Linked DNA regions of Oceanispirochaeta sp. M1. Each later gene encodes a partner of the first gene's protein in a complex. Links are inferred from orthologs where the notes say so. Each region holds a gene or a part of one and is shown in the gene's direction. Other genes may lie near its edges. The genes, in order: secA and secY.

Region 1 (10,811 bases):
GTGGATTTGTAGAGGTACTGGCAGCAGAGCAAACTTTTGACAATGAAAGCTGGTATATGGGTACTGCCGATGCAGTAAGGAAAAATCAGTTCCATTTTCATTCCCAGGAACCGACGCATTATATCATTCTTTCGGGAGATCAGCTCTACAGAATGGACCTGAAGGATTTCTTCAAACAGCATATGGCCAGTGGTGCGGATGTCACGATTGCGGCTACTCCTGTTTCACGCAGGGATGCGGATCAGCTGGGAATCCTGCAGCTGGACAACCGGGGATTTATCAACAGCTTTCTTGAAAAACCGGGGCCCGATAAAAATATTGATGAATACCGTATGCCCGCCCTTAAAAAGACCACCGAGGGCATCCCTGAGCATAAGGACTATCTTGCCTCCATGGGTATCTATATTTTCAATGCAGATGCCATGGATAAGGGACTGGATAATGATTTTACTGACTTTGGTAAAGAGGTCATTCCGGCAATGATTGAAAAAGCAAAGGTTCGGGCACATGTTTACAAAGGATACTGGGAGGATATCGGTACTATCCGTAATTTCTTCGAATCAAATATAAATCTGGCTACTCCCCGCCCCTTCTTCAATCTCTATGATATGGAGTATCCCATCTATACTCACAGACGGGACCTTCCCCCCTCAAAGATCAATTCCTGCCATTTCCACAGGGCTCTGGCTTCGGAGGGATCAATTATCAACGGTGAATCTGTCGTGGACTCTCTTGTAGGAGTTAGAACAGTAATCCACAGAGGTGCCACTCTGGACCATGTATACACAATGGGAACAGATATATATGAAACCCTCAGAGATAAGGAAATAAATAAGGCCATGGGACGTCCCGATCTTGGTATAGGCCCCGGTACCGGGGTGAAGAAGGCAATTATCGACAAGAGTGTCCGAATTGGACAGGACTGCCGCATAGGTATGGATAAGACTTATCATGCAGACTTTGACGGACCCAACTACTTTATAAGAGATGGAATTATCATAATACCAAAAAAGGCAATAATACCCGACGGGACTATAATCTGATGCAGAACCCTCACCAGACATATAAACAGGTCTCCGGAAATATCTGCCGCTATACACTCAACTGGTCACCCTATGTGGAGATGGACCGCTATCTTGTACACGGCATTGTTCCTTCGGAAGGAGGAATCTTTCAGGTATATGTAAACAGAAAGGGTCAGCTTCATCTGATTCATACTGAATTGAGCCATTACGGCGGTCTGAGAAACCGGGTCAGAGAGATGATTGATCCCCTTTATATGGGACATAATCCCTATAAGGATATTATTGAAAATGAACAGTGCTTTGTGCGCTACTCAATCTTTACATCCATTACGGATATGCAGGATGTGATGAACTATCTTACGGGTTCCGAAAATTCAGGACGCTATGATGAAATTATGGTATTTGAGAAAGATCTGCTTAAGGTGAGGAAGGTCTAATCAGTTCAGGGAGCCTGAACTTCCTTCATATAGGCTGAAAGAACAATTCTGTCTGAACCCGCCAGATCAAGAGCATCAATCTCTTCGGCTGTAAACCAGCCCGTCTCCACATGTTCATGAAAGACCTGCGGCTCATCGTCAAAACTGACCGAGTACATCTCCAGGAGATACTCCTTACCCTTATGCGTAAAGGTACCGCTACCCAGAAGATCGGCTGTTTCAACTTTAAGTTCCAGCTCTTCCATCCACTCACGGACCATGGCTTCCTGAGGGCTCTCACCCTCTTCAAGCTTTCCGCCGGGAAGCTCCCACTTATTACCCAGATCTCCTCCAGGTTTTCTTTTAGCGAGGAAATACCGTCCCTGACGCTCCGCAAGGCCGGCGATTGATCTTCCTGACATCAGAGAATAAGTGCTGTGGGAACCAGAAAGTGAAGCAGTCCGACAACAAGAGATATAACTCCAAAGATATGACCCTTGTCTTCCAGGAGGTCAACAAAACTCTTCATCCAGCTTCGACTCTCTTCCAGACTCTCATAAAAGTATCCCAGTATAAAATAAGCACCAAATAGAAATCCGGTTATTGCAGGTAGTAGATCTCCAATGATAAGAACATCATCGGGAACAACTTTTAATAGAGTAAAAAGGGATGACAGTACCATAAGCGCCCCTAGAATAATCTTGAACCTGCGATTATTCAGAACTGCAGTACAGGCTGAGAAAGATTCAAACTTCTCTTCCAGAAAATGAGAACCCAGCACCAGGCCGGCCAGTATGTGTGTAATAACGACTAAAAAGTAAATCTGCATGTGTACTCACTCCTTATTAACCAAAGCATAAGTAAAGCGTCAAAGGACGTCAACTTATTTATGATGAAATTATATTGCCGCAGCTGCAGCATTCAGTTTCAGACTCTCTTCACCCTTATTCATGATTACATTTACTCCGATTTTCTCCCCGTCCCGCTTCATTTTGAAGCGGATAGTACGGTATTCACCCGGATTTGGTGTTAAATCAGATATTTTTTCCACGGACTGTCCGTTTATAAAAAATTCAACTTCCACTGCTTCTGGAACTGTACCATCAGCAGGGTTCTCCATTGTTAAAGAGATATAGAGTGTCTCATCATCGGAACGCAGTGAAAGATCACAGCTGATTCCGTCCAGTTTACCGGTTTTATTACTGCCTACAATAAAGGGATAAATAACACCCCCGATAATACAGAGAAGAAGAATATCCAGCAGCAGGATTCTCAGAGAAAATTTTCTTGTCCCCTGATTGTTCCTTCCACTTACAAAACGGGTCATATTTTCCCGTTCACTCCGCGTGTATTCAACCCTGAGAGCATCAGGATCATAAATTTCAGGACCCTTATTGATTCTATTCGGCATACTTATCGGCCAGTTTGTCTGTCCGCCACCAGGAGACTCTGGCACCTTTCTCTTCATAGAAGATTCCTGCAAGCAAACCATCTTCTGAAAGAAAAAAACGTCTGAAAAGAATCTCACTGTCCTGAATATACATAATTCTGTTTGATTTAACGGCTCCCTCTGAGTTCATGATACTCAGATGGTATCGGCCGCTGAAATCTGAACCCAGAAAGAGCTGCAGACCTGTTTTGGTAGGACCGAGATATTCATACACTCCATCCAGAGTCTGTCCGTTGATCTCAACATCAAGGCTGCCGATTTCAAAATAATTGGTATATAACTCTTCTTTAAGATCCAGGGTATATAGACGGCTGACAGATTTAAGATCCACTGAATCCATCAAAGGAAAATAATCCATTTTAATATACAGTTTATGTTCTTTTCTATCGGGTTTGATGCTTTCAGGGATTCCCGGGCGCCAGCTCTCTTCTTCCATTGCCGGAAGATGCTCCTGATCCAGAATAACCTTATAAAGAAGGTTACCCTCTTTGGAAAACCAGAAGACCTGCTGATTACTACCCTGTTTAGTAAAGACAACGGTTTCTCCGCTGCTAGTCACTTCCAGATCCTGAATAAATGCAAAGGGAGAGCTCTGAATACCGTCACGCCCCAGATAATCGATAAATTCACCCTTCCGGTCAAATCTCAGGATGATTCTGTTATGAAGAATACGGCCCTCAAGTTCACTCTGACTATCTTCAACCCTGTCGGCTACAAGAATATAGTCTTCAGTGACCGCAAGATGTTCGATTCCCCTGAAATTCCATTTACGGACCACCACTGGGTTTTCACTATCGTCACTCATATACTGAGCGGGCTCCGGATTAATTGTTGGATTATAGTAAAACCCCAGGAGATCTCCATAGGAGTTGAGCTCCATGATTTTACCTGCATTGCTGCTGCTTAAAAAGACACGGCCCTCATATATAAAGAGGTCGCTGGAACCGGGAAGTTGTGAATTGGGCTTGATAAAATAGTTGAGTTCATCCGCCATATAACCCATGGGCAGAATGAAAAGGTCTTCCTGTTCCAGAATTTTGTTCTCGGAACGGCAGGAGAATGTAAATAAAGGTAAAAGAGCCAGTAAGAACCACAGGTTTTTTCTGTTCAAATGATGTACTCCTTCGTCATGACATCCTACAATTGACACTTTATAATGTCAATCTTGACGACTGTCCCGAAAACACGTACATTTGATCCATGGCGAATAAGATATTATCTCTTGTCCTGGGTTCAAAACAGGATAAAGACCTAAAACTACTGCTTCCTACACTTCACAAGATCAATGCAAAAGAACAGTGGGCAATAGCTCTACCTCCTGAGGCCTTCCTGGCTAAAACGGTGGAATTCAAAGAGCGACTGTCCTCCGGAGAATCACTTGATGATATTCTCCCTGAGGCTTTTGCAATTGTAAGAGAAGCGGCGAGAAGAACCCTGGGGGAACGCCCCTACGATGTACAGCTCCTTGGAGGCATTGTCCTGCACCAGGGAAAGATAATGGAAATGAAGACCGGTGAAGGTAAAACACTCTCCAGTGTTGCTTCCGCTTATCTGAATGCCCTTGCCGGAAAGGGTGTACATATAATTACAGTCAATGATTACCTGGCATCACGTGATGCGGCCTGGATGAAGCCGGTATACGACTATCTGGGTGTTTCTGTGGGAGTTATCCTTTCGGATATGGACCCTGAAACCAGACAGCTTGAGTACGCGAAAGAGATAACCTTCGGTACCAACAATGAATTCGGGTTTGACTACCTTCGTGATAATATGCGCTGGAGTCTGGATAAAAAATCCCAGCAAAATCATCCATTCTGTATTATTGATGAAATTGACTCCATCCTGATCGATGAGGCTAGAACACCTCTGATCATCTCCGGTCCTGTACAGGAGGATACTTCAAAGTTTTCCACTGTGGATCAGCTTGTAAAGTTCCTTACTGAATGCGAGAAAGATCCTGCTACCGGAGATTATCCGATTGAAGACCCCATAACCGGTGTTCAGCCCAAGGGTGACTTTAAACTGGATGAAAAGAGTAAAAAAGTAGTCTTTACCGACGAAGGTATGAATCGGATTGAAGAACTGCTGCTCAGCAGAAAGATCATACAAACTTCACTCTTTGATGAAGAAAACTTTGAGTATATACATTATTTCACCCAGGCCCTGAAGGCTTATAAGCTCTTTCATAACGATGTTGACTATGTCCTTCAGGAAGGACAGGTTCAGATTGTAGATGAGTTCACAGGACGTATCCTTTCAGGACGCCGATACTCAGATGGTCTGCATCAGGCAATTGAAGCCAAAGAAGGGATCAAGATTGCCCGGAAAAACCGGACTCTCGCCAGTATTACTTTCCAGAATTTCTTCAGAATGTATGACAAGATATCCGGTATGACCGGTACTGCAGATACAGAGGCCCGTGAGTTTGGAAAAATTTACGGACTGGAAGTAGTAGTCATCCCCACCAACCGCCCGGTTAACAGGCAGGATGAAGATGATGTTATCTATCTTAATGAAGATTATAAATTTAATGCTATCTGTGATGATATATCAAAGATCACTAAAACAGGCCAGCCTATTCTTGTAGGTACTGTGTCCGTTAATAAATCAGAAAAACTTGCAGACTATCTGAGAAAGAAAGGTGTCAAGTTTGAGATTCTTAATGCGAAGAATCACCACAGAGAAGCTCTTATCATCGCCGAAGCCGGAGCCAAGGGTTCAGTCACCATTGCTACCAATATGGCAGGGCGTGGTACTGACATCAAACTGGGAGGAAATCCCGACTACAGAGCCAGAAGAGCCGCCGGTACGGATGCTACAGCAGAAGAGATTGATAGACACATGGCTATCGAATACGCTAGATGGCGTGATCAGAATGAAGAGGTCCGCAGGCTGGGTGGTCTTTATGTAATAGGCTCTGAACGGCATGAATCCAGACGTATTGATAATCAGCTCCGTGGACGTTCCGGTCGTCAGGGTGACCCCGGTTATTCACAGTTCTATATTTCACTTGATGACGACCTGATGCGTCTTTTCGGTGGTGAGAACTTCAAAAAAACAATGAGCCGTCTCGGTATGGAAGGTGATGAACCTCTCCACCATAAGCTTCTTAATAATTCTCTTGAAAGAGCCCAGAAAAGGGTTGAAGACAGAAACTATGAGATAAGAAAACATCTTCTGGACTACGATGACGTACTGAGCAAACAGAGAACATCCATCTATTCACAGAGGGATGATATTCTCTCTCAGGAAGATCTCACTCTTAAGATCATGGATACAGGGGAAGAGATTGTCAGAATTCTTCTGGAAGATTACAAGGACGACAAAAAAACCAATGAGATCGAGGCACTGGCCCGTCTTATGGAAAGACTGAAGGAAAACTTCAACTACAGCCTTGATGATGCATCAGACTGGCCCTCCCTGACCATGGAAGAAGCAGAGAAAAAACTGAAAAATTATCTTCTGAGCGATCTGGCCGACAAGAAAAATCTTGTTGGAGAGAAAGAGTTCAATCAGTTTATCCGCTATGAGTATCTACGGAATCTGGATAACCGCTGGCAGGAACACCTGGAAGCACTGGAAGCCCTGAGAGAAGCAGTATATCTGCGTTCCTATGCTCAGAAAAATCCACTTGTGGAGTATAAGAACGAAGGTTTTGAGATGTTTGACAGCCTGATGGATGATATGCGTATTGCCCTGGCTAGAAAGATCTTCAGAGTCATCGTCCGTAAAGCTCCTGAGAGAGCCTATAATGGTAATCAGGGAAATATCAAGGCATCTCACAGTGCCGTGAACAGCTTCAATTCAGGTAAGATGGAAGAACGCTCTGAGGCGAACTCCCAGAAGATGCAGGTAAGAAGAACAGCTCCCAAGGTTGGACGTAACGATATGTGTCCCTGCGGCAGTGGTAAAAAATACAAGAACTGTCACGGGGCATAAATATAATTGATACCTGCCAGCCCCGGGTCATAAAAAAAAAGGAAGCCATAGAACTGTATGTTCGGCTTCCTTTTTTTTGTCCGATCCCATTGAATCAGCTCTGATATTATTTATTAAAAATTTGGAGTATCTATATTATTTTGATCAGCAGAGTAAAAGATTATTTTAATCAACAGAGTAAAAGCTTTTTGAATTGTGGATTCAGGATTCAGGAATTTCCTCAAAATCTTCCAGGGTTTCAACCGGAATATCCTGTGTATTATAAGTTGCAAACGCCCTGAACAAATTGAATAATGCCATCAGAGCAATGATAAAAAACACCAGTTTCCTCATGTAAAAAGAACCTCCGAAAGTGGATAACCTGTGGACAAATTGTATATCAATTTTGTCTATCTTAGTGCAGAAAGTCCAAAGGATCAACACTTTTTTTACCTTTAAACAACGAAAAATGGAGATGAGCACTGGGCGCAAAACCACTCTTCCCAACTTCAGCTATAATCTCTCCCTGCAAGACTTTATCATTCCGTCTGACAGAAATTGAATTCAAATGAGCATAGAGGGTTTTATATCCGTTTCTATGATCAACAACAATGAAATTACCATATGAATTATTAAACCCGGCGGAAATAATTGTTCCGTCCAATGCGGCGACCACCGGATCACCCAGATCACCCTTGATATCAATACCGTTATGAAAGGATTCAATCTGTGTAACATTGTCCCGTATACTGCCGTATGTAGTGAGAATCCGCCCCTGAACAGGGAATACATACAGCTGTCCTGTCCGGTCTCTCAACTGATCATCCGTAAGGCTTACATCTGGTAGAAAGAGCTCCTGCCCTGGAAAAATCTCCAGTTTCTTATCCCTGATTTGAATATGGGGATTATAGAGTACAAGATCTCTCTTCTCCAGACCGTACCTGAAAATCAGATTTTCCAGATTATCATTCCTGGTTGTTTTATAAACTATTCCATCTACAGACGGAATAAGAAGAATATCATCCTTATGAACTCCGCTGATGCTCTCAAGCCTGTTAAAACTGATAAGAGTACTGATGCTCCTGCCGTAACGCTGACTGACTGATGAGAGTCTCTCTCCCTCTTTCATTCTGTATCTCTGATGCGGGACATCCCACAATCTGACTTGAAAATCAGAATCCTGAGGCTGTGGAATTAATACCGGAGTCTCGGCACGGAGGGTTTTTATCTCCACCTGCTGGAGAGCAAATTCCCCGGGCATTGTCAGGTTACTCAACCCCCTGGGCGGAAGAAACTGCTTATATGGCAACTCAGTACCCAGCAATACAAAAAACAAACAGAGGGATAGCATATATACTGTCAGGAATGGATTGACAGAGCGGACCCGTCCTGTTTCGGACAGGCTCACTGAGGATAGTTGTTTTTTCTTTTTCAGCAGGGAAGCGTCTATCTCCTGCCGTTTGGCTGTGACAATCATATTTCTATACTCGAATATATCGACAAAACAGGAGGGGTATATTAATATAACTTGAGATATGAATCACAAAATACTTCTTCACTACGGAGGAATAGCAGCAGCTGTTCTGACAGCCACTGCATTATTATTCTCCTGTTTTGATATCCTTCAGGTTCAGGAGATATCCATGGTGCCCGAACTCAGACCGGGACAGACCATCATTGTAAATAAGATTGCCTATCGTTTTCCAATTTTTAACAAGCATATTCCCTCACAAAATGATATTATTGTTTTCAACAATCCCTATGATCATCAGTTGGTCGTAAAAAGATGTAAGCTTCTTCCCGGAGATTCGGTTATTGTGAATTCCCAGGGATGGCTGATTATTGAGGAGGAGCGTTATTTTCTGACAGCAAGACAGCGCGATAGATTAACAGGAATAGAGACTGTCCCTGAAAATACAGTTATGGTACTGGGGGATAACCCCTTTCACTCTGTGGATTCAAGAGATTACGGTTTTATATCCATTGAGAGAATAAGAGGCAAAGTCATTCATAATTCAGGAGCCGGAAATTGAATAAAGCAAATAAGCGTTTCCGGATATTCTTTTTTATCCTTATATCGGTAACGGGGATTCTGATTATTCAGTATGCCCGCATCATGCTGTTTACACCTTCTTCCAGTCCTCTGGATACACCGAGCTTTCCCGATCTTCAGAGGGGAGCCATCTATGACAGAAACGGTAAACTCATGGCTATTCAGACACGTCTGGATTCAGTAACGGCCTGGGTGCCGGAAATAATAGATAAAGAGAAAACGGCTTCTCTTCTGACAGATGCTCTGGATATGGACAGGGATGAACTCAATCTGAAATTCAAAGATCCCGACAGGCAGGGATTTCAGTATATAAAAAGACAGATAACCCCTACCGAAAGTAAAATTGTAAATGAGATGATACAGTCAGGTTCACTCCCCGGTATCCGTCTGGAACCGGAAATGGGACGAAATTATCCTGAGAAGGATCTTGCAGCCCATATTATCGGTTATGTGGGAACTGACAATATTGGGCTGGATGGAATAGAGTATACCTTTAATCAGATTCTCGCTCCTCCTGAAATAAGCACCAACGGAAATAAGATTCTCTATGGAAATGATGTTTTTCTCACCATTGATCTGAATACCCAGTATATTACGGAGCAGATTGCCAGAAAGGCTATGGAAAAACATAAGCCCGATGGACTGATGATTATGGTTATGGGTGCGGATACGGGAGAGTTATTCAGCATTGTATCCCTCCCCTCATTCAATCCCAATACCTTTTCTCAGTACTCAGCAGCACAGAGGAACAACCTTCCGGTTACTCTGACCTACGAACCTGGTTCGGTAATGAAGATTTTTTCAATTGCCAGCTTTATGGAACTGGGGGGGATCAGACCTGATGATATCTTTGATACCCGTGGAGGATATAATCCTGAACTGTTTCAGAAATACAAGATTCCTCCCATAACCGACCTTGGAGCCTATGGAACCCTGGATACAACAGGAATTCTTATACATTCAAGCAATGTAGGTACTGCCCTGGCTTCTGATACTGTGTCCCGGCAGGATTATTACAATATGCTTAAAAACTTCGGCTTCGGAGGAAAGACAGGCATTCCCCTTCCGGGAGAATCAAACGGAATACTTAACCGCCCCGAGAAATGGTCGGTCCGGTCCAAACCGACTATTGCCATGGGTCAGGAGATCGGTGTGTCTGCCATTCAGATGATCTCTGCAGCCACAGTCTTTGCCAACAGCGGAGAACTGCTTAAACCGAGAATCGTCAGTAAGGTGGTAGCTCCCTCGGGAGAAATCGTCAAGGAATACAACAGAGAGGCTGTCAGAGAAGTTCTTTCACCCGAAGTTGCAGAGTCAGTGCTCCTGATGATGGAACAGGTCGTAGCCTCTCCTGTGGGAACCGTAAGAAGAGCCCAGGTTCCCGGATTACGGATTTCCGGTAAATCGGGTACTGCACAGAGAATTGATCCTGAAACAGGAACTTATTCAGATAGTGACTTCATGTCCTCCGTCCTGGCACTCTTCCCGACTGAAGATCCCAAACTGATTGTATATGTCATGCTCCAGGTACCCAAAGGGGAGAGTATCTACGGCGGCCGTATCGCCTCACCCATAGTCAAGGAACTGGCAGAAAGACTCAGCCCCTATTACGGAATACCCATTCAGGGTAATACCATTGTTGAACATGACGGCCGTATAAAACTACCTGCAGGAAAGGACATTAAAGTGGGGACTGAACTTCCCGACTTTACCGGACTGTCTAAAAGAGAAGTCATGGCAGCTCTGGAAGGCAGTACTATGCCCCTCACCATCAAAGGCGAGGGCTGGGTAGTCTTTCAATTCCCCCCTGCGGGTGAGCGCATTGACGACCAGACCACCATGTACCTGGAATTCAGATGAGTTTATACAGTGAGAACAGAGATATTCTGGAACGGCGTTTTCCGGGAATCAGCACTAAGCTGGATACAGCCGATCCTGTGGACAATGCA
Region 2 (10,481 bases), on another replicon or contig:
TTTAGTGGAGGCCGTGCCACACACGGTTCAAAATTCCATAGAGTTGGTGGTTCAACCGGTATGGCCGCTTACCCTTCAAAAGTAATTAAGGGAACTAAGATGGCCGGACGTATGGGCGGAGAGAGAAAAACCGTTCAGAACCTGGAAGTAGTAAAAATAGATGCTGAAAAGAATGTTGTATTGGTGAAGGGTGCTGTACCCGGTACGAAAGACAGTGTTGTTTTAGTACGTAACGCCAAGAAAAAATAGAGGATTATTATGGACAGAAAAGTCTTTTCAATTGATGGAAAAGAGCTGCGGACAATAACTCTTGAAGATTCAGTATTTGCACGTGAAGTAAGCGATGGTTCTATTTACAACGCCATCAAAAATGAGCTTGCTAATAAAAGAGTTGGAACAGCCAGCACACTTACCAGAAGTGAAGTAAGAGGAACAACAGCTAAGCCGTGGAGACAGAAAGGAACTGGTAGAGCCAGAGCCGGACGTAGAAGATCTCCTGTATGGGTTGGTGGAAGTGTAGTTTTCGGGCCTAAGCCTAGAGATTACAGCTATGTTCTTCCGAAAAAAGTAAAGCAGTTAGCTATGAAATCCATACTGAGTCTTAAAGCTCAGGATGAGAATACATTTAGAATTATTGAAGATTTTACGGTTGATTCCGGAAAAACTAAAGATTTTAAAGCCATTCTGACAGCTTTGGTAAATGATGAAAAAACTGTTGTTGTTCTTAAGGACGACGACAAAAAAATCAGACAGGCAGGTCGCAACCTTCCCAATGTCAGATTCCTTTCTTACAACAGACTGAGTGCACACACTCTGTTTTACGGTAAGAATGTTCTGGTACTTGAAGGTGCTGCTTCGAAGCTGAATGAATTTTATGGTGGATGAGGTTGAGTATGGAACCCTATAAAGTAATTATAGAACCTGTTCTGACAGAAAAATCTAATGTTCTCCGTGATGGTGAATCTAAGAAGTATGTCTTTAAGGTTGATAAGAAAGCGAATAAGATCCAGATAGTAGGTGCAGTTAAAGAACTGTTCTCTGTTAATCCTGTTAGCTGTAATATTGTGAATGTTCGTGGTAAGAAAAAAGCGAACACTCCTATTTCAGCTTCCAGCTTTAAAAGAGGATTTGGTAAAACAGCATCCTGGAAGAAAGCAATTGTAACTCTTGCCAAAGGTGAGAAGATCGATGCTTTTGAAGGCGTTTAAGGTAGGAGAATTTCTGTGGGTATAAAAACGTATAATCCAAGGACACCGTCCCAGAGATACAGACAGAGTTTGACTTTTGATGGAATCACCAGAAGCCAGCCCGAAAAGTCTCTCTCTTCCGGTAAGTCTTCAAAAGCCGGTCGTGGAGCCGGAGGACGGATTAGTGTACGCCGCCGTGGTGGTGGACATAAAAGAAAATACAGAGAGATCGATTTCAGACGTAATAAGTTTGATATCCCCGGTAAGGTTGCTCAGATCGAATACGATCCGAACAGATCTGCCAATATCGCTCTGATTCATTACGCCGACGGTGAAAAACGCTACATTGTAGCTGCCAAGGGTGTGGAAGTAGGAACTGTTCTATTTAATGGTCCCAACTCTCCTATTGAAGTCGGAAACGCACTTCCCCTTGAAAACATTCCCGTAGGTCGTCTTGTACACTGTATTGAGCTTCAGCTCGGTCGTGGTGCTCAGATGGTAAGAACTGCCGGTGGTGGTGCGCTTATCGCTGCAAAAGAAGGTAATTATGTAACAATAAAAATGCCTTCCGGAGAAATGCGCCTTGTTTTAAACAAGTGTATGGCAACCATTGGTGAAATCGGAAACGAAGATCACATGAATGTGAAAATCGGTAAAGCCGGTAGATCCAGATGGATGGGCAAAAGACCTAAGGTAAGAGGTGTTGTTATGAACCCGGTTGATCACCCCCATGGTGGTGGTGAAGGTAAGACTTCCGGTGGACGTCATCCTGTTTCCCCCTGGGGAAAGCCGACCAAGGGTTTCAAGACAAGGAAGAAACATAAGAACTCTGACAATTTTATTGTCAAGAGACGGAAATAGGAGTAAAACGTGTCTAGATCAATTAAAAAGGGACCGTTTATTGCCAAAAGCCTGTATAAAAAGATCATTGAACAGAATAAGTCTGGTTCTAAGAAAGCTATGGTTAAAACCTACAGCAGAACCTCCACTATTATTCCTGAGATGGTCGGTATGACAGTGTCAGTTTATAACGGCAAAACATGGGTTCCTGTATATGTAACAGAAAATCTTGTTGGTCATAAACTTGGTGAATTTGCTCCAACCAGAATGTTCAGAGGACATGCTGGTTCCGACAAGAAATCTAAAAGGTAGGTGAGTGATGGAAGCAAAGAAAGGTTATAAAGCCATAGCTAAGAATTTGCCTATGTCTCCCACTAAGATCAGACCTATTGCTGATAATATTAGAAGGAAACCTTATTCTGAAGCGGTTGCGATTCTTGAGAATCTGCCTAACAAAGGCGCTAAACTGCTGATCAAGGTAGTCAAATCTGCTGCAGCTAATGCATTGAATCAGAACAACATGCTTGATGAAGATTCATTGTATATTGCTGAACTGCTTATTGATGGTGGACCCATTCAGAAAAGAATGTGGCCCCGTTCAAGAGGTAGAGCTGACAGACTGCTTAAAAGATCTTCACATATTTCTGTGGTAGTAGATGAATTAGGAAGTACGGGGGAATAAATGGGACAGAAAGTAAACCCTTACGGTCTCAGACTGGGTATTAATAAAACTTGGAAGTCAAAATGGTATGTTGACCCCAGAGATTATGCTAATTGTCTGCATGAAGATCTGGCGCTTCGGAAAGCCCTTATGGACAGCCCTGAAGCACGCGGTGCTGAAATTGGTGATATTGAAATCATCAGACAGCCCCAGCGCATTACTATGATGATTTACACAGCAAGACCTGGTGTGATCATTGGTACAAAGGGTGCCAACATTGAAAAAATCGGTCAGGCTCTCCAGAAGCTGACAGACAAGAAAATTCAGGTAAAAATCAAAGAAGTGAAGAAGCCCGAGGCTAACGCACAGATTGTTGCTCTGAACATTGCCCGTCAGTTGAAAGGACGTGTTGCCTTCAGAAGAGTTCTGAAGATGACTGCATCCAATTCAATGAAGTCCGGTGTGAAAGGAATCAAAATTAAGATTTCCGGAAGACTTGGTGGAGCTGAAATGGCCAGAACTCAGGAAGTAAAAGAGGGACGTATTCCTCTTCATACTCTCAGAGCTGATATCGATTACGGATTTGCGGAAGCAAATACAACATTCGGTAAGATCGGAGTTAAAGTCTGGGTTTTCAAAGGCGAAGTTTACGGACATGAACAGAAAGATGACGCCGGACTTCTGGTTAGCAGAAACCAGAGAGACAAGGCTTCAAGGAGCTAAGAGATGCTGAGTCCTAAGAAAACCAAATATAGAAAACAAATGAGAGGCGGACCTCTTAGAGGGAACGCCACCAGAGGTAATACAATTGCTTTCGGCGAATGCGGATTGGTAGCTCTGGATAACAAGTGGATTACTGCTAGACAGATTGAAGCTGCTCGTGTTGCCATGACTAGGCACATTAAGAGAGGCGGTAAGGTCTGGATCAGAATCTTTCCTGATATCCCTTATACCAAAAAGCCTGCTGAAACTCGAATGGGTAAAGGTAAAGGTAACCCCGAAAAATGGGTTGCTGAAGTTAAGCCCGGGACTGTTATGTTTGAAATCGGTGGTGTTGACAAAGACCTGGCTAAAAGAGCCATGGAACTTGCCGGCAGCAAACTGCCTATTAAAACTAAGTTCGTCTATAAGGAGGCGAGATAGTCATGAAAGAACGTTTCAATGATCTGTCAGTTGAAGAGCTTATCGCCAAACGCGAAGAACTTAGCAACAAGCTACAGAAAATGAGATTTGATATGGTTCTGGGACATGTAGAAAATCGGATGGATAAAAGAAATCTGAGAAGAAGCATTGCCCGTTTGAACACAATGGTTAACGAGTTTGATCTCGGAATCAGGAAGGCGTAGTGATGGAAAAAGCCCAGAAGACTAATAAAAAAGTTTTAACCGGCGTAGTTGTCAGTGACAAGATGGAAAAGACAGTTGTTGTACAGATTACAACTAAAAAACTGCATCCTCTGTACAAAAAGTACATTACTAGTTCGGTTAAATACAAAGCACATGATGAAAAAAATGATGCTAATATCGGTGATACAGTCAACATTGTAGAATGTAGACCTATCAGTAAAGATAAGTGCTGGTCTCTTCAGGAAATCCTTGAGAGAGCCAAATAACACCGGAGGATATAAATGATTCAGGATAATACATATTTGAATGTAGCTGATAACTCTGGTGCTAAAAAGGTACAGTGTATCAAGGTTCTCGGCGGAAGTCATAGAAGATATGCCAGTGTTGGCGATATTATTGTCGTGGCTGTTAAAGACGCAATTCCCCATGCCCCCATTAAAAAGGGTGAGGTGAAGAAGGCTGTTATTGTAAGAACGCACAAAGAATACAGACGTCCCGACGGAACATATATCCGTTTTGATGACAATGCCTGTGTGATTGTAGATGCAAACCTTGCACCAGTTGGTAAGCGTATTTTTGGCCCCGTAGCAAGAGAACTTAGAGATGCCGATTTTATGAAAATTGTATCTTTAGCACCCGAAGTTCTTTAGGAGTGTAAGAAGATGGCTGAAGTGAAATATAAGATTAAAAAGGGTGATCAGGTACAGATTATTGCTGGCAAAGACAGTGGTAAATCAGGCCGAGTCCTTAAAATCCAGAGAGATACCGGCCGGGCTATTATTGAAGGTTTGAATATGGTCAAAAAGGCCCAGAAACCTAAAGCTCAGGGCGAGAAGGGCAGCATCATTGAACTTGAAGCTGCTATCGATCTCTCTAATGTACAGCTTCTCTGCAAGAAATGCGGACCCACCAGGGTTGGTATCAAGGTAGACGGAGATAGTAAAGTAAGAGTTTGCAAGAAATGTGGAGAAGCTTTATAATGGCGAATACACCAAGATTAAAAACTGTTTATACAGAAAAGATCGCTCAGGAACTTTTTTCTGAGTTTGGCTATAAGTCAAAAATGCAGATTCCCAAGATTGAAAAGGTTGTTGTAAGCATGGGAGTTGGTGAGGCAATCGCTAACAAAAAGCTTCTTGAATCTGCTGTGGAAGAATTGACTCTGATCACTGGTCAGAAAGTCATGAAAACTAAAGCAAGAAAATCTATTGCGAACTTCAAGGTTCGTGAAGGACAGGAGATTGGTGCAAAAGTTACTCTGAGAGGAGTAAAAATGTACGAATTCCTGGATCGTCTGATCAATATTTCCCTCCCCCGTGTAAAGGACTTTAGAGGTGTAAATCCTAAAGCTTTCGACGGAAGAGGAAATTATTCTCTGGGAATTACAGAGCAGATTATTTTTCCGGAAATTGACTACGATAAGATTGAGCAGATCAACGGTCTAAACGTAGCCATTGTAACAACGGCTGGTACCGATGACGAAGCAAGATCTCTTCTTGCCAAGTTCGGCATGCCTTTCAGGAAATAGGAGTTTATAGATGGCAAAGAAATCTATGATCGTTAAATGTAATAGAAAACAGAAGTACAGTACCCGCGAGTATAACAGATGCAGAATCTGTGGAAGACCTCGTGGTTACATGAGAAAATTTGAAATGTGCAGAATCTGTTTTCGTAAGCTTGCTAACGAAGGTTTGATTCCCGGCGTTACAAAATCTAGCTGGTAGGAGAGTATAAATGAGTTGTTCAGATCCTGTAGCGGATATGCTCACAAAAATTAGAAATGCCAGCAGGGCTAAATTTGAGAAGGTAGATATTGTACCTTCCAAGCTAAAGCTGGAAATTATTAAAATTCTTAAGAATGAAGGATTCGTCAAGAATTTCAAGAAAGTAACATTGGATGATGAAAGTATTATCCGTGTTTTCTTGAAATATGACGATTCAGAAAATCCGATTATTCACGGAATCCAGTCTGTTTCTACCCCTGGTAGACGAGTTTATACAGGCTACAAGGATATGCCCCGTGTATTAAACGGATTCGGTACATTGATCGTTTCCACTTCAACTGGTGTGACAACTGGCAAAAAAGCCACTGTCGGGAAAGTTGGTGGTGAGATCATTTGTAAGGTCTGGTAAGGGGGAGAATTAATGTCTCGTATCGGTTTAAAACCATTAACAGTGCCTAAAAGTGTAACTGTTTCTGTTAAAGACAATATTTTGACCGTTAAAGGTGCTAAGGGTGAGTTAACCCAGCACTTTGAGCCTGAAGTCAGCTTTGAAATCAAAGATGATGTGGCAACTGTCAGTAGAAAAGATGATTCTAAAAGAGCCAAGTCCATGCATGGACTGTACAGAAAACTTCTGGAAAACATGGTGACTGGTGTAACAACCGGTTTTTCCAAGGCTCTTATTATCAATGGTGTTGGATACAGGGCTGAACTCAAGGGCAAAAGCCTTTTGATGAACCTGGGATTTTCAACTCAGATTGAATATGTGCTGCCTGAAGGTATCACTGCAGCCGTTGAGGGCAACAAGGTGACTGTTTCAGGTATATCCAAAGAAGTAGTCGGTCTTGCTGCCAGTGAAATCCGTGGACTTAGACCTCCCGAACCTTACAAGGGTAAGGGGATTAAATACGAAACAGAACATGTCAGACGTAAAGTCGGTAAGTCTGGTGTTAAATAGGTTGTAAATTATGGATAGAATTAAACAGAAGCAGTCCAAAAGACTGCAGAGAAAAAAACATGTCCGGAAGAAAATTTCCGGAACTGCTGAAAGACCCAGACTGACTGTTTTTAAGAGTAATAAAAATATCAGCCTCCAGGTAATTGATGATATTAAGGGTCACACCCTTCTTAGCGTATCTACTCTGGAAAAAGATTATACTGCTGTTAAAATCAACCTCGAAGGCGGATCTCAGTTGGGTAAAGTCATCGGCGAAAGAATGAAAGCTGCCGGTATCACTACTATTGTATTTGACCGTAATGGTTATATGTACCATGGTATTGTTAAAGCAATTGCAGAAGCAGCTAGAGCCGAAGGCATTCAGTTTTAAGAGGGTAAACAATGGCGTATGATAAAAGACAAAAAGAAGAAAAAGAATTTACCGAAAAACTCATCAGACTGAATCGTGTTTCTAAAGCCGTAAAAGGTGGACGAAAAATGTCATTCTCAGCTCTGATGGTAGTCGGAGACGGCAAAGGCCGTGTCGGTTACGGATTCGGTAAAGCAAATGATGTTGCGGAAGCTATCAGAAAGAGTGTTGAAAAAGCTAAGGGTAATCTTAGAACTATTCCTCTCAAGAAAGTAACAATTCCCCATGAAATCCTGGGTGAATTTAAAAGTGCTTCCGTTCTGCTGAAACCTGCTGCACCCGGTACCGGTATTATTGCTGGTGGACCTGTTCGTGCAATTATGGAAGCAGCTGGTATTCATGATATTCTTGCCAAGTCTCTTGGCTCAAAGAATACAATGAATATTGTTAAGAGCGTTTTCAACGGACTGGATAATCTTTTCGATGCCAAATCTGTTGCAGCCGGTCGCGGAAAAAAAATAAACGAACTGTGGGGTTGATATGGCGAAGACAAAAAGCATTCGCGTAAAACTTATACGCAGCACAATAGGCCGTAAACCTGAACAGAGGAAAACCGTCAAGGCTCTTGGTCTTGGTAAGCTCAACTCTGTAGTTGAAAAAGAAGCTACACCTTCTATTCTGGGAATGGTTAAGTCTATTTCCCACCTTGTTCAAGTTGAGGAGATCTAAGATGAGTAGCATTTTTGAACTCAAAGCCCCAAAGGGTGCCAATAAGAATAAAAAAGTCCTCGGTAGAGGACATGGTGCCGGTACCGGTAAAACTTCCGGTAGAGGTCACAAAGGTCAAAGATCCAGATCAGGTGGTAATGTTCGTCCCGGTTTTGAGGGTGGACAGATGCCGCTGTACAGAAGAGTTGCAGCCAGAGGATTCTCAAACTATATGTTTAAGAAATCCTATGTTCCTGTGAACCTTTTCCTTCTGGAAAAAAACTACAGTGACGGAGAAGTTGTTTCTCTTGAAACTTTGTTGAAAAAAGGCCTGATTAAAAAGTCTGAGAAGAATATTAAGATTCTCGGAAACGGTGAACTGAGCAAAAAACTCGAAGTTCAGATTGAAAAGGTTTCTGCCGGTGCTGTTGAGAAAATCGAGAAAGCCGGTGGCAAAATAGTTAATAAGTCAGATCAGGAATAGTTGGTAATATATGGCTGGTAATCCACTCTACGACATGTTTAAAGTAAAGGAACTTAGATATAAGATTTTCTTTACTCTGGGAATGCTGATAGTATTCAGACTAGGCGCAATCCTGCCCATTCCGGGTATTGATGCTTCTGCTCTCAGACTTTATTTTCTGAATCAGGCTTCAAGCGGTTCGGCAATGGGAATTACAGAATATCTGGATTTTTTTGCCGGGGGAGCGTTTAAAAACTTCTCTATTTTCATGCTTGGAATTATGCCTTATATCTCCATGTCCATCATCATGCAGCTTTTGCTGCTTGTTTTTCCCCGCTTGAAAAAGATTTCCGAGGAAGATGGCGGGAAAAAGAAGGTTCAGAAACTTATCCGTTACGGAACTGTAGCTGTCTGTATTATTCAGTCATATGCAGTAACCGTTTATGCAAGTAGAATACCTGATGCAATCATTCCCTCCATGGTCGGTTGGAAATATACCTTTGTTGCGATGTTAACTGTAACAACCGGTACTATGTTCCTCATGTGGATTGGTGAGCAGATTAACGCCAAAGGTATTGGTAATGGTATCTCATTGCTGATCTTTGCTGGTATTGTAGCTAGAATGCCTGGTGCATTCAGTATTTTGGGAAAAGAGATCCGCAGTGGAAATCTTAACCCTGTATTTGTAATTTTTGCTTTGCTCATGTTCGTCGGTATCATTATGCTGGTGATCTACGAACAACAGGGGCAGAGAAAAATCCCTGTGAATTATGCAAAGAGGATTGTTGGTCGAAGGATCTATGGTGCACAGAACACCTACATCCCAATTAAGATCAACCCCAGTGGAGTAATCCCTGTAATCTTTGCTTCTTCTATTCTGACATTCCCCCTTCAGATAGCAGGGACCCTTGGAAGCAGTAGTAAAGCATGGTCGGCAGTCGCCACTTGGTTAAGACCCAATGGCGGACCCTATCTTGTTATGTATACACTGTTAATTGTCTTTTTTGCCTACTTTTATACACAGGTTTCTATGAATCCTATTGAAATTGCTCGGCAAATAAGGGAAAATGGCGGTTCAATCCCGGGGATCCGGTCGGAGAACATGGAAGAGTATCTTACTAAGATCCTTAACCGTATTGTTTTACCCGGTTCAATGTTCCTGGCTTTGATAGCTTTAATTCCTTCTATTATTATTAACCTGTTTGGATTCCCGCAGCAGGTTGCCTACTTAATGGGAGGTACTTCGTTATTGATTATGGTCGGAGTCGACTTGGACACAATGAGCCAGATTGAAGGTCATCTTAAGATGCACCACCATGATGGACTTGTGAAACGAGGGAAATTGAAAACTAGGAACCTATAAGAGGTAAATTATGAAGGTTAGAGCAAGTGTTAAACCTATGTGTGATAAATGTAAGGTAATCAGGAGACGTGGTGTCCTGAGAATCATATGTGAAAATCCTAAACACAAACAGAGACAGAAGTAGGAGGTCCATAAGTGGCTCGTATTGCAGGTATTGATCTGCCCAACAAGCATACAGATATTGCATTGACATATATCTTCGGTATAGGTAGAACCTCTGCTAAAGTAATCTGTGCTAAGACAGGTGTAGATCCAGAAAAAAGAATTAATGAACTTTCCGGTGAAGAAGTTAATGAACTTCGTAAACTCATCGAGAGTGAATATAAGGTTGAAGGTCGTCTGAGATCTGAGGTTGCCTTGAATATCAAGCGCCTGATGGATATCGGATGTTACCGGGGTCTTCGTCATAGAAGAAGTCTGCCCGTTAACGGTCAGAGAACCAAGACAAACGCCCGTACCCGTAAGGGTAAGGTCAAAACCGTTGCTAAGAAAAAGAAATAGAACGGTTGGAGGTTTAAAAATTGGCTAAGACAAAGAAAAGAAAAGAAAAGAAAAGTATTTATGAAGGTAATGTTTATATTCAGGCAACCTTCAATAATACTATCGTTACAATTACTGATCTGAAGGGAAACGCAGTTTCCTGGAGTAGTGCTGGTTCTCTTGGGTTCAAGGGTGCTAAGAAGTCTACTCCTTATGCAGCTCAGACCACCGCTGAAACAGCAGCCAACAGAGCCCTTGATTTTGGGCTTAAGGAAGTTAACGTATTCGTTAAAGGTCCTGGTGTTGGTAGGGAATCTGCAATCAGGTCCCTTGGTGGACTGGGTCTTCGGGTAAAATCCATCAGGGATATTACTCCTATCCCCCATAATGGATGCCGTCCCA

Evidence for each region.
Region 2: the proteins of secA (region 1) and secY are in contact, whole or in part, in a crystal structure (PDB 3DIN), measured with the Thermotoga maritima proteins. The link is inferred for Oceanispirochaeta sp. M1 from one-to-one orthologs. Residues at the interface, in WP_004082002.1 of Thermotoga maritima: Glu261, Ala262, Arg263, Lys300, Ala301, Arg302, Thr303, Ile304, Ile305, Leu323, Tyr324, Asp325, Pro326, Val329, Ser330, Tyr333, Ile336, Lys340, Phe345, Val349, Glu363, Phe364, Tyr374, Ser375, Gly376, Gly377, Glu393, Ile395, Thr482, Ser483; in WP_004081795.1 of Thermotoga maritima: Glu108, Gly109, Glu110, Glu111, Ala236, Glu237, Arg238, Arg239, Ile240, Thr241, Ile242, Gln243, Tyr244, Ala245, Arg246, Arg247, Val248, Thr249, Gly250, Arg251, Arg252, Val253, Tyr254, Gly256, Ala257, Ser258, Thr259, Tyr260, Leu261, Pro262.

What each region holds. Positions count from the first base shown.
Region 1 is NZ_QQPQ01000003.1:143,736-154,546, reverse strand. What follows is about bases 3,761-7,030. They hold secA (preprotein translocase subunit SecA), read left to right. Parts: upstream 3,761-4,091; coding sequence 4,092-6,830; downstream 6,831-7,030. Other genes in these bases: DV872_RS02845 (hypothetical protein), read right to left, coding at 3,761-4,002. Outside these bases: DV872_RS02870 (glucose-1-phosphate adenylyltransferase), read left to right, coding at 1-1,043; DV872_RS02865 (hypothetical protein), read left to right, coding at 1,043-1,462; DV872_RS02860 (NUDIX domain-containing protein), read right to left, coding at 1,468-1,863; DV872_RS02855 (hypothetical protein), read right to left, coding at 1,863-2,270; DV872_RS02850 (hypothetical protein), read right to left, coding at 2,340-2,909; more of DV872_RS02845, read right to left, coding at 2,842-3,760; DV872_RS27095 (hypothetical protein), read right to left, coding at 7,032-7,163; DV872_RS02835 (peptidoglycan DD-metalloendopeptidase family protein), read right to left, coding at 7,225-8,286; lepB (signal peptidase I), read left to right, coding at 8,345-8,842; DV872_RS02825 (penicillin-binding protein), read left to right, coding at 8,839-10,722; DV872_RS02820 (motility associated factor glycosyltransferase family protein), read left to right, coding at 10,719-10,811. UniProt on the Escherichia coli protein: Required for protein export, interacts with the SecYEG preprotein conducting channel.
Region 2 is NZ_QQPQ01000022.1:52,008-62,488, forward strand. The notes cover bases 7,494-10,433. They hold secY (preprotein translocase subunit SecY), read left to right. Parts: upstream 7,494-8,267; coding sequence 8,268-9,599; downstream 9,600-10,433. Other genes in these bases: rpsE (30S ribosomal protein S5), read left to right, coding at 7,494-7,604; rpmD (50S ribosomal protein L30), read left to right, coding at 7,606-7,794; rplO (50S ribosomal protein L15), read left to right, coding at 7,796-8,257; rpmJ (50S ribosomal protein L36), read left to right, coding at 9,610-9,723; rpsM (30S ribosomal protein S13), read left to right, coding at 9,735-10,100. Also shown: rplC (50S ribosomal protein L3), read left to right, coding at 1-249; rplD (50S ribosomal protein L4), read left to right, coding at 259-885; rplW (50S ribosomal protein L23), read left to right, coding at 894-1,208; rplB (50S ribosomal protein L2), read left to right, coding at 1,224-2,048; rpsS (30S ribosomal protein S19), read left to right, coding at 2,058-2,339; rplV (50S ribosomal protein L22), read left to right, coding at 2,347-2,709; rpsC (30S ribosomal protein S3), read left to right, coding at 2,710-3,411; rplP (50S ribosomal protein L16), read left to right, coding at 3,415-3,831; rpmC (50S ribosomal protein L29), read left to right, coding at 3,834-4,034; rpsQ (30S ribosomal protein S17), read left to right, coding at 4,037-4,300; rplN (50S ribosomal protein L14), read left to right, coding at 4,316-4,684; rplX (50S ribosomal protein L24), read left to right, coding at 4,697-5,014; rplE (50S ribosomal protein L5), read left to right, coding at 5,014-5,562; DV872_RS15965 (type Z 30S ribosomal protein S14), read left to right, coding at 5,573-5,758; rpsH (30S ribosomal protein S8), read left to right, coding at 5,769-6,167; rplF (50S ribosomal protein L6), read left to right, coding at 6,180-6,716; and 3 more genes. UniProt on the Escherichia coli protein: The central subunit of the protein translocation channel SecYEG. Consists of two halves formed by TMs 1-5 and 6-10.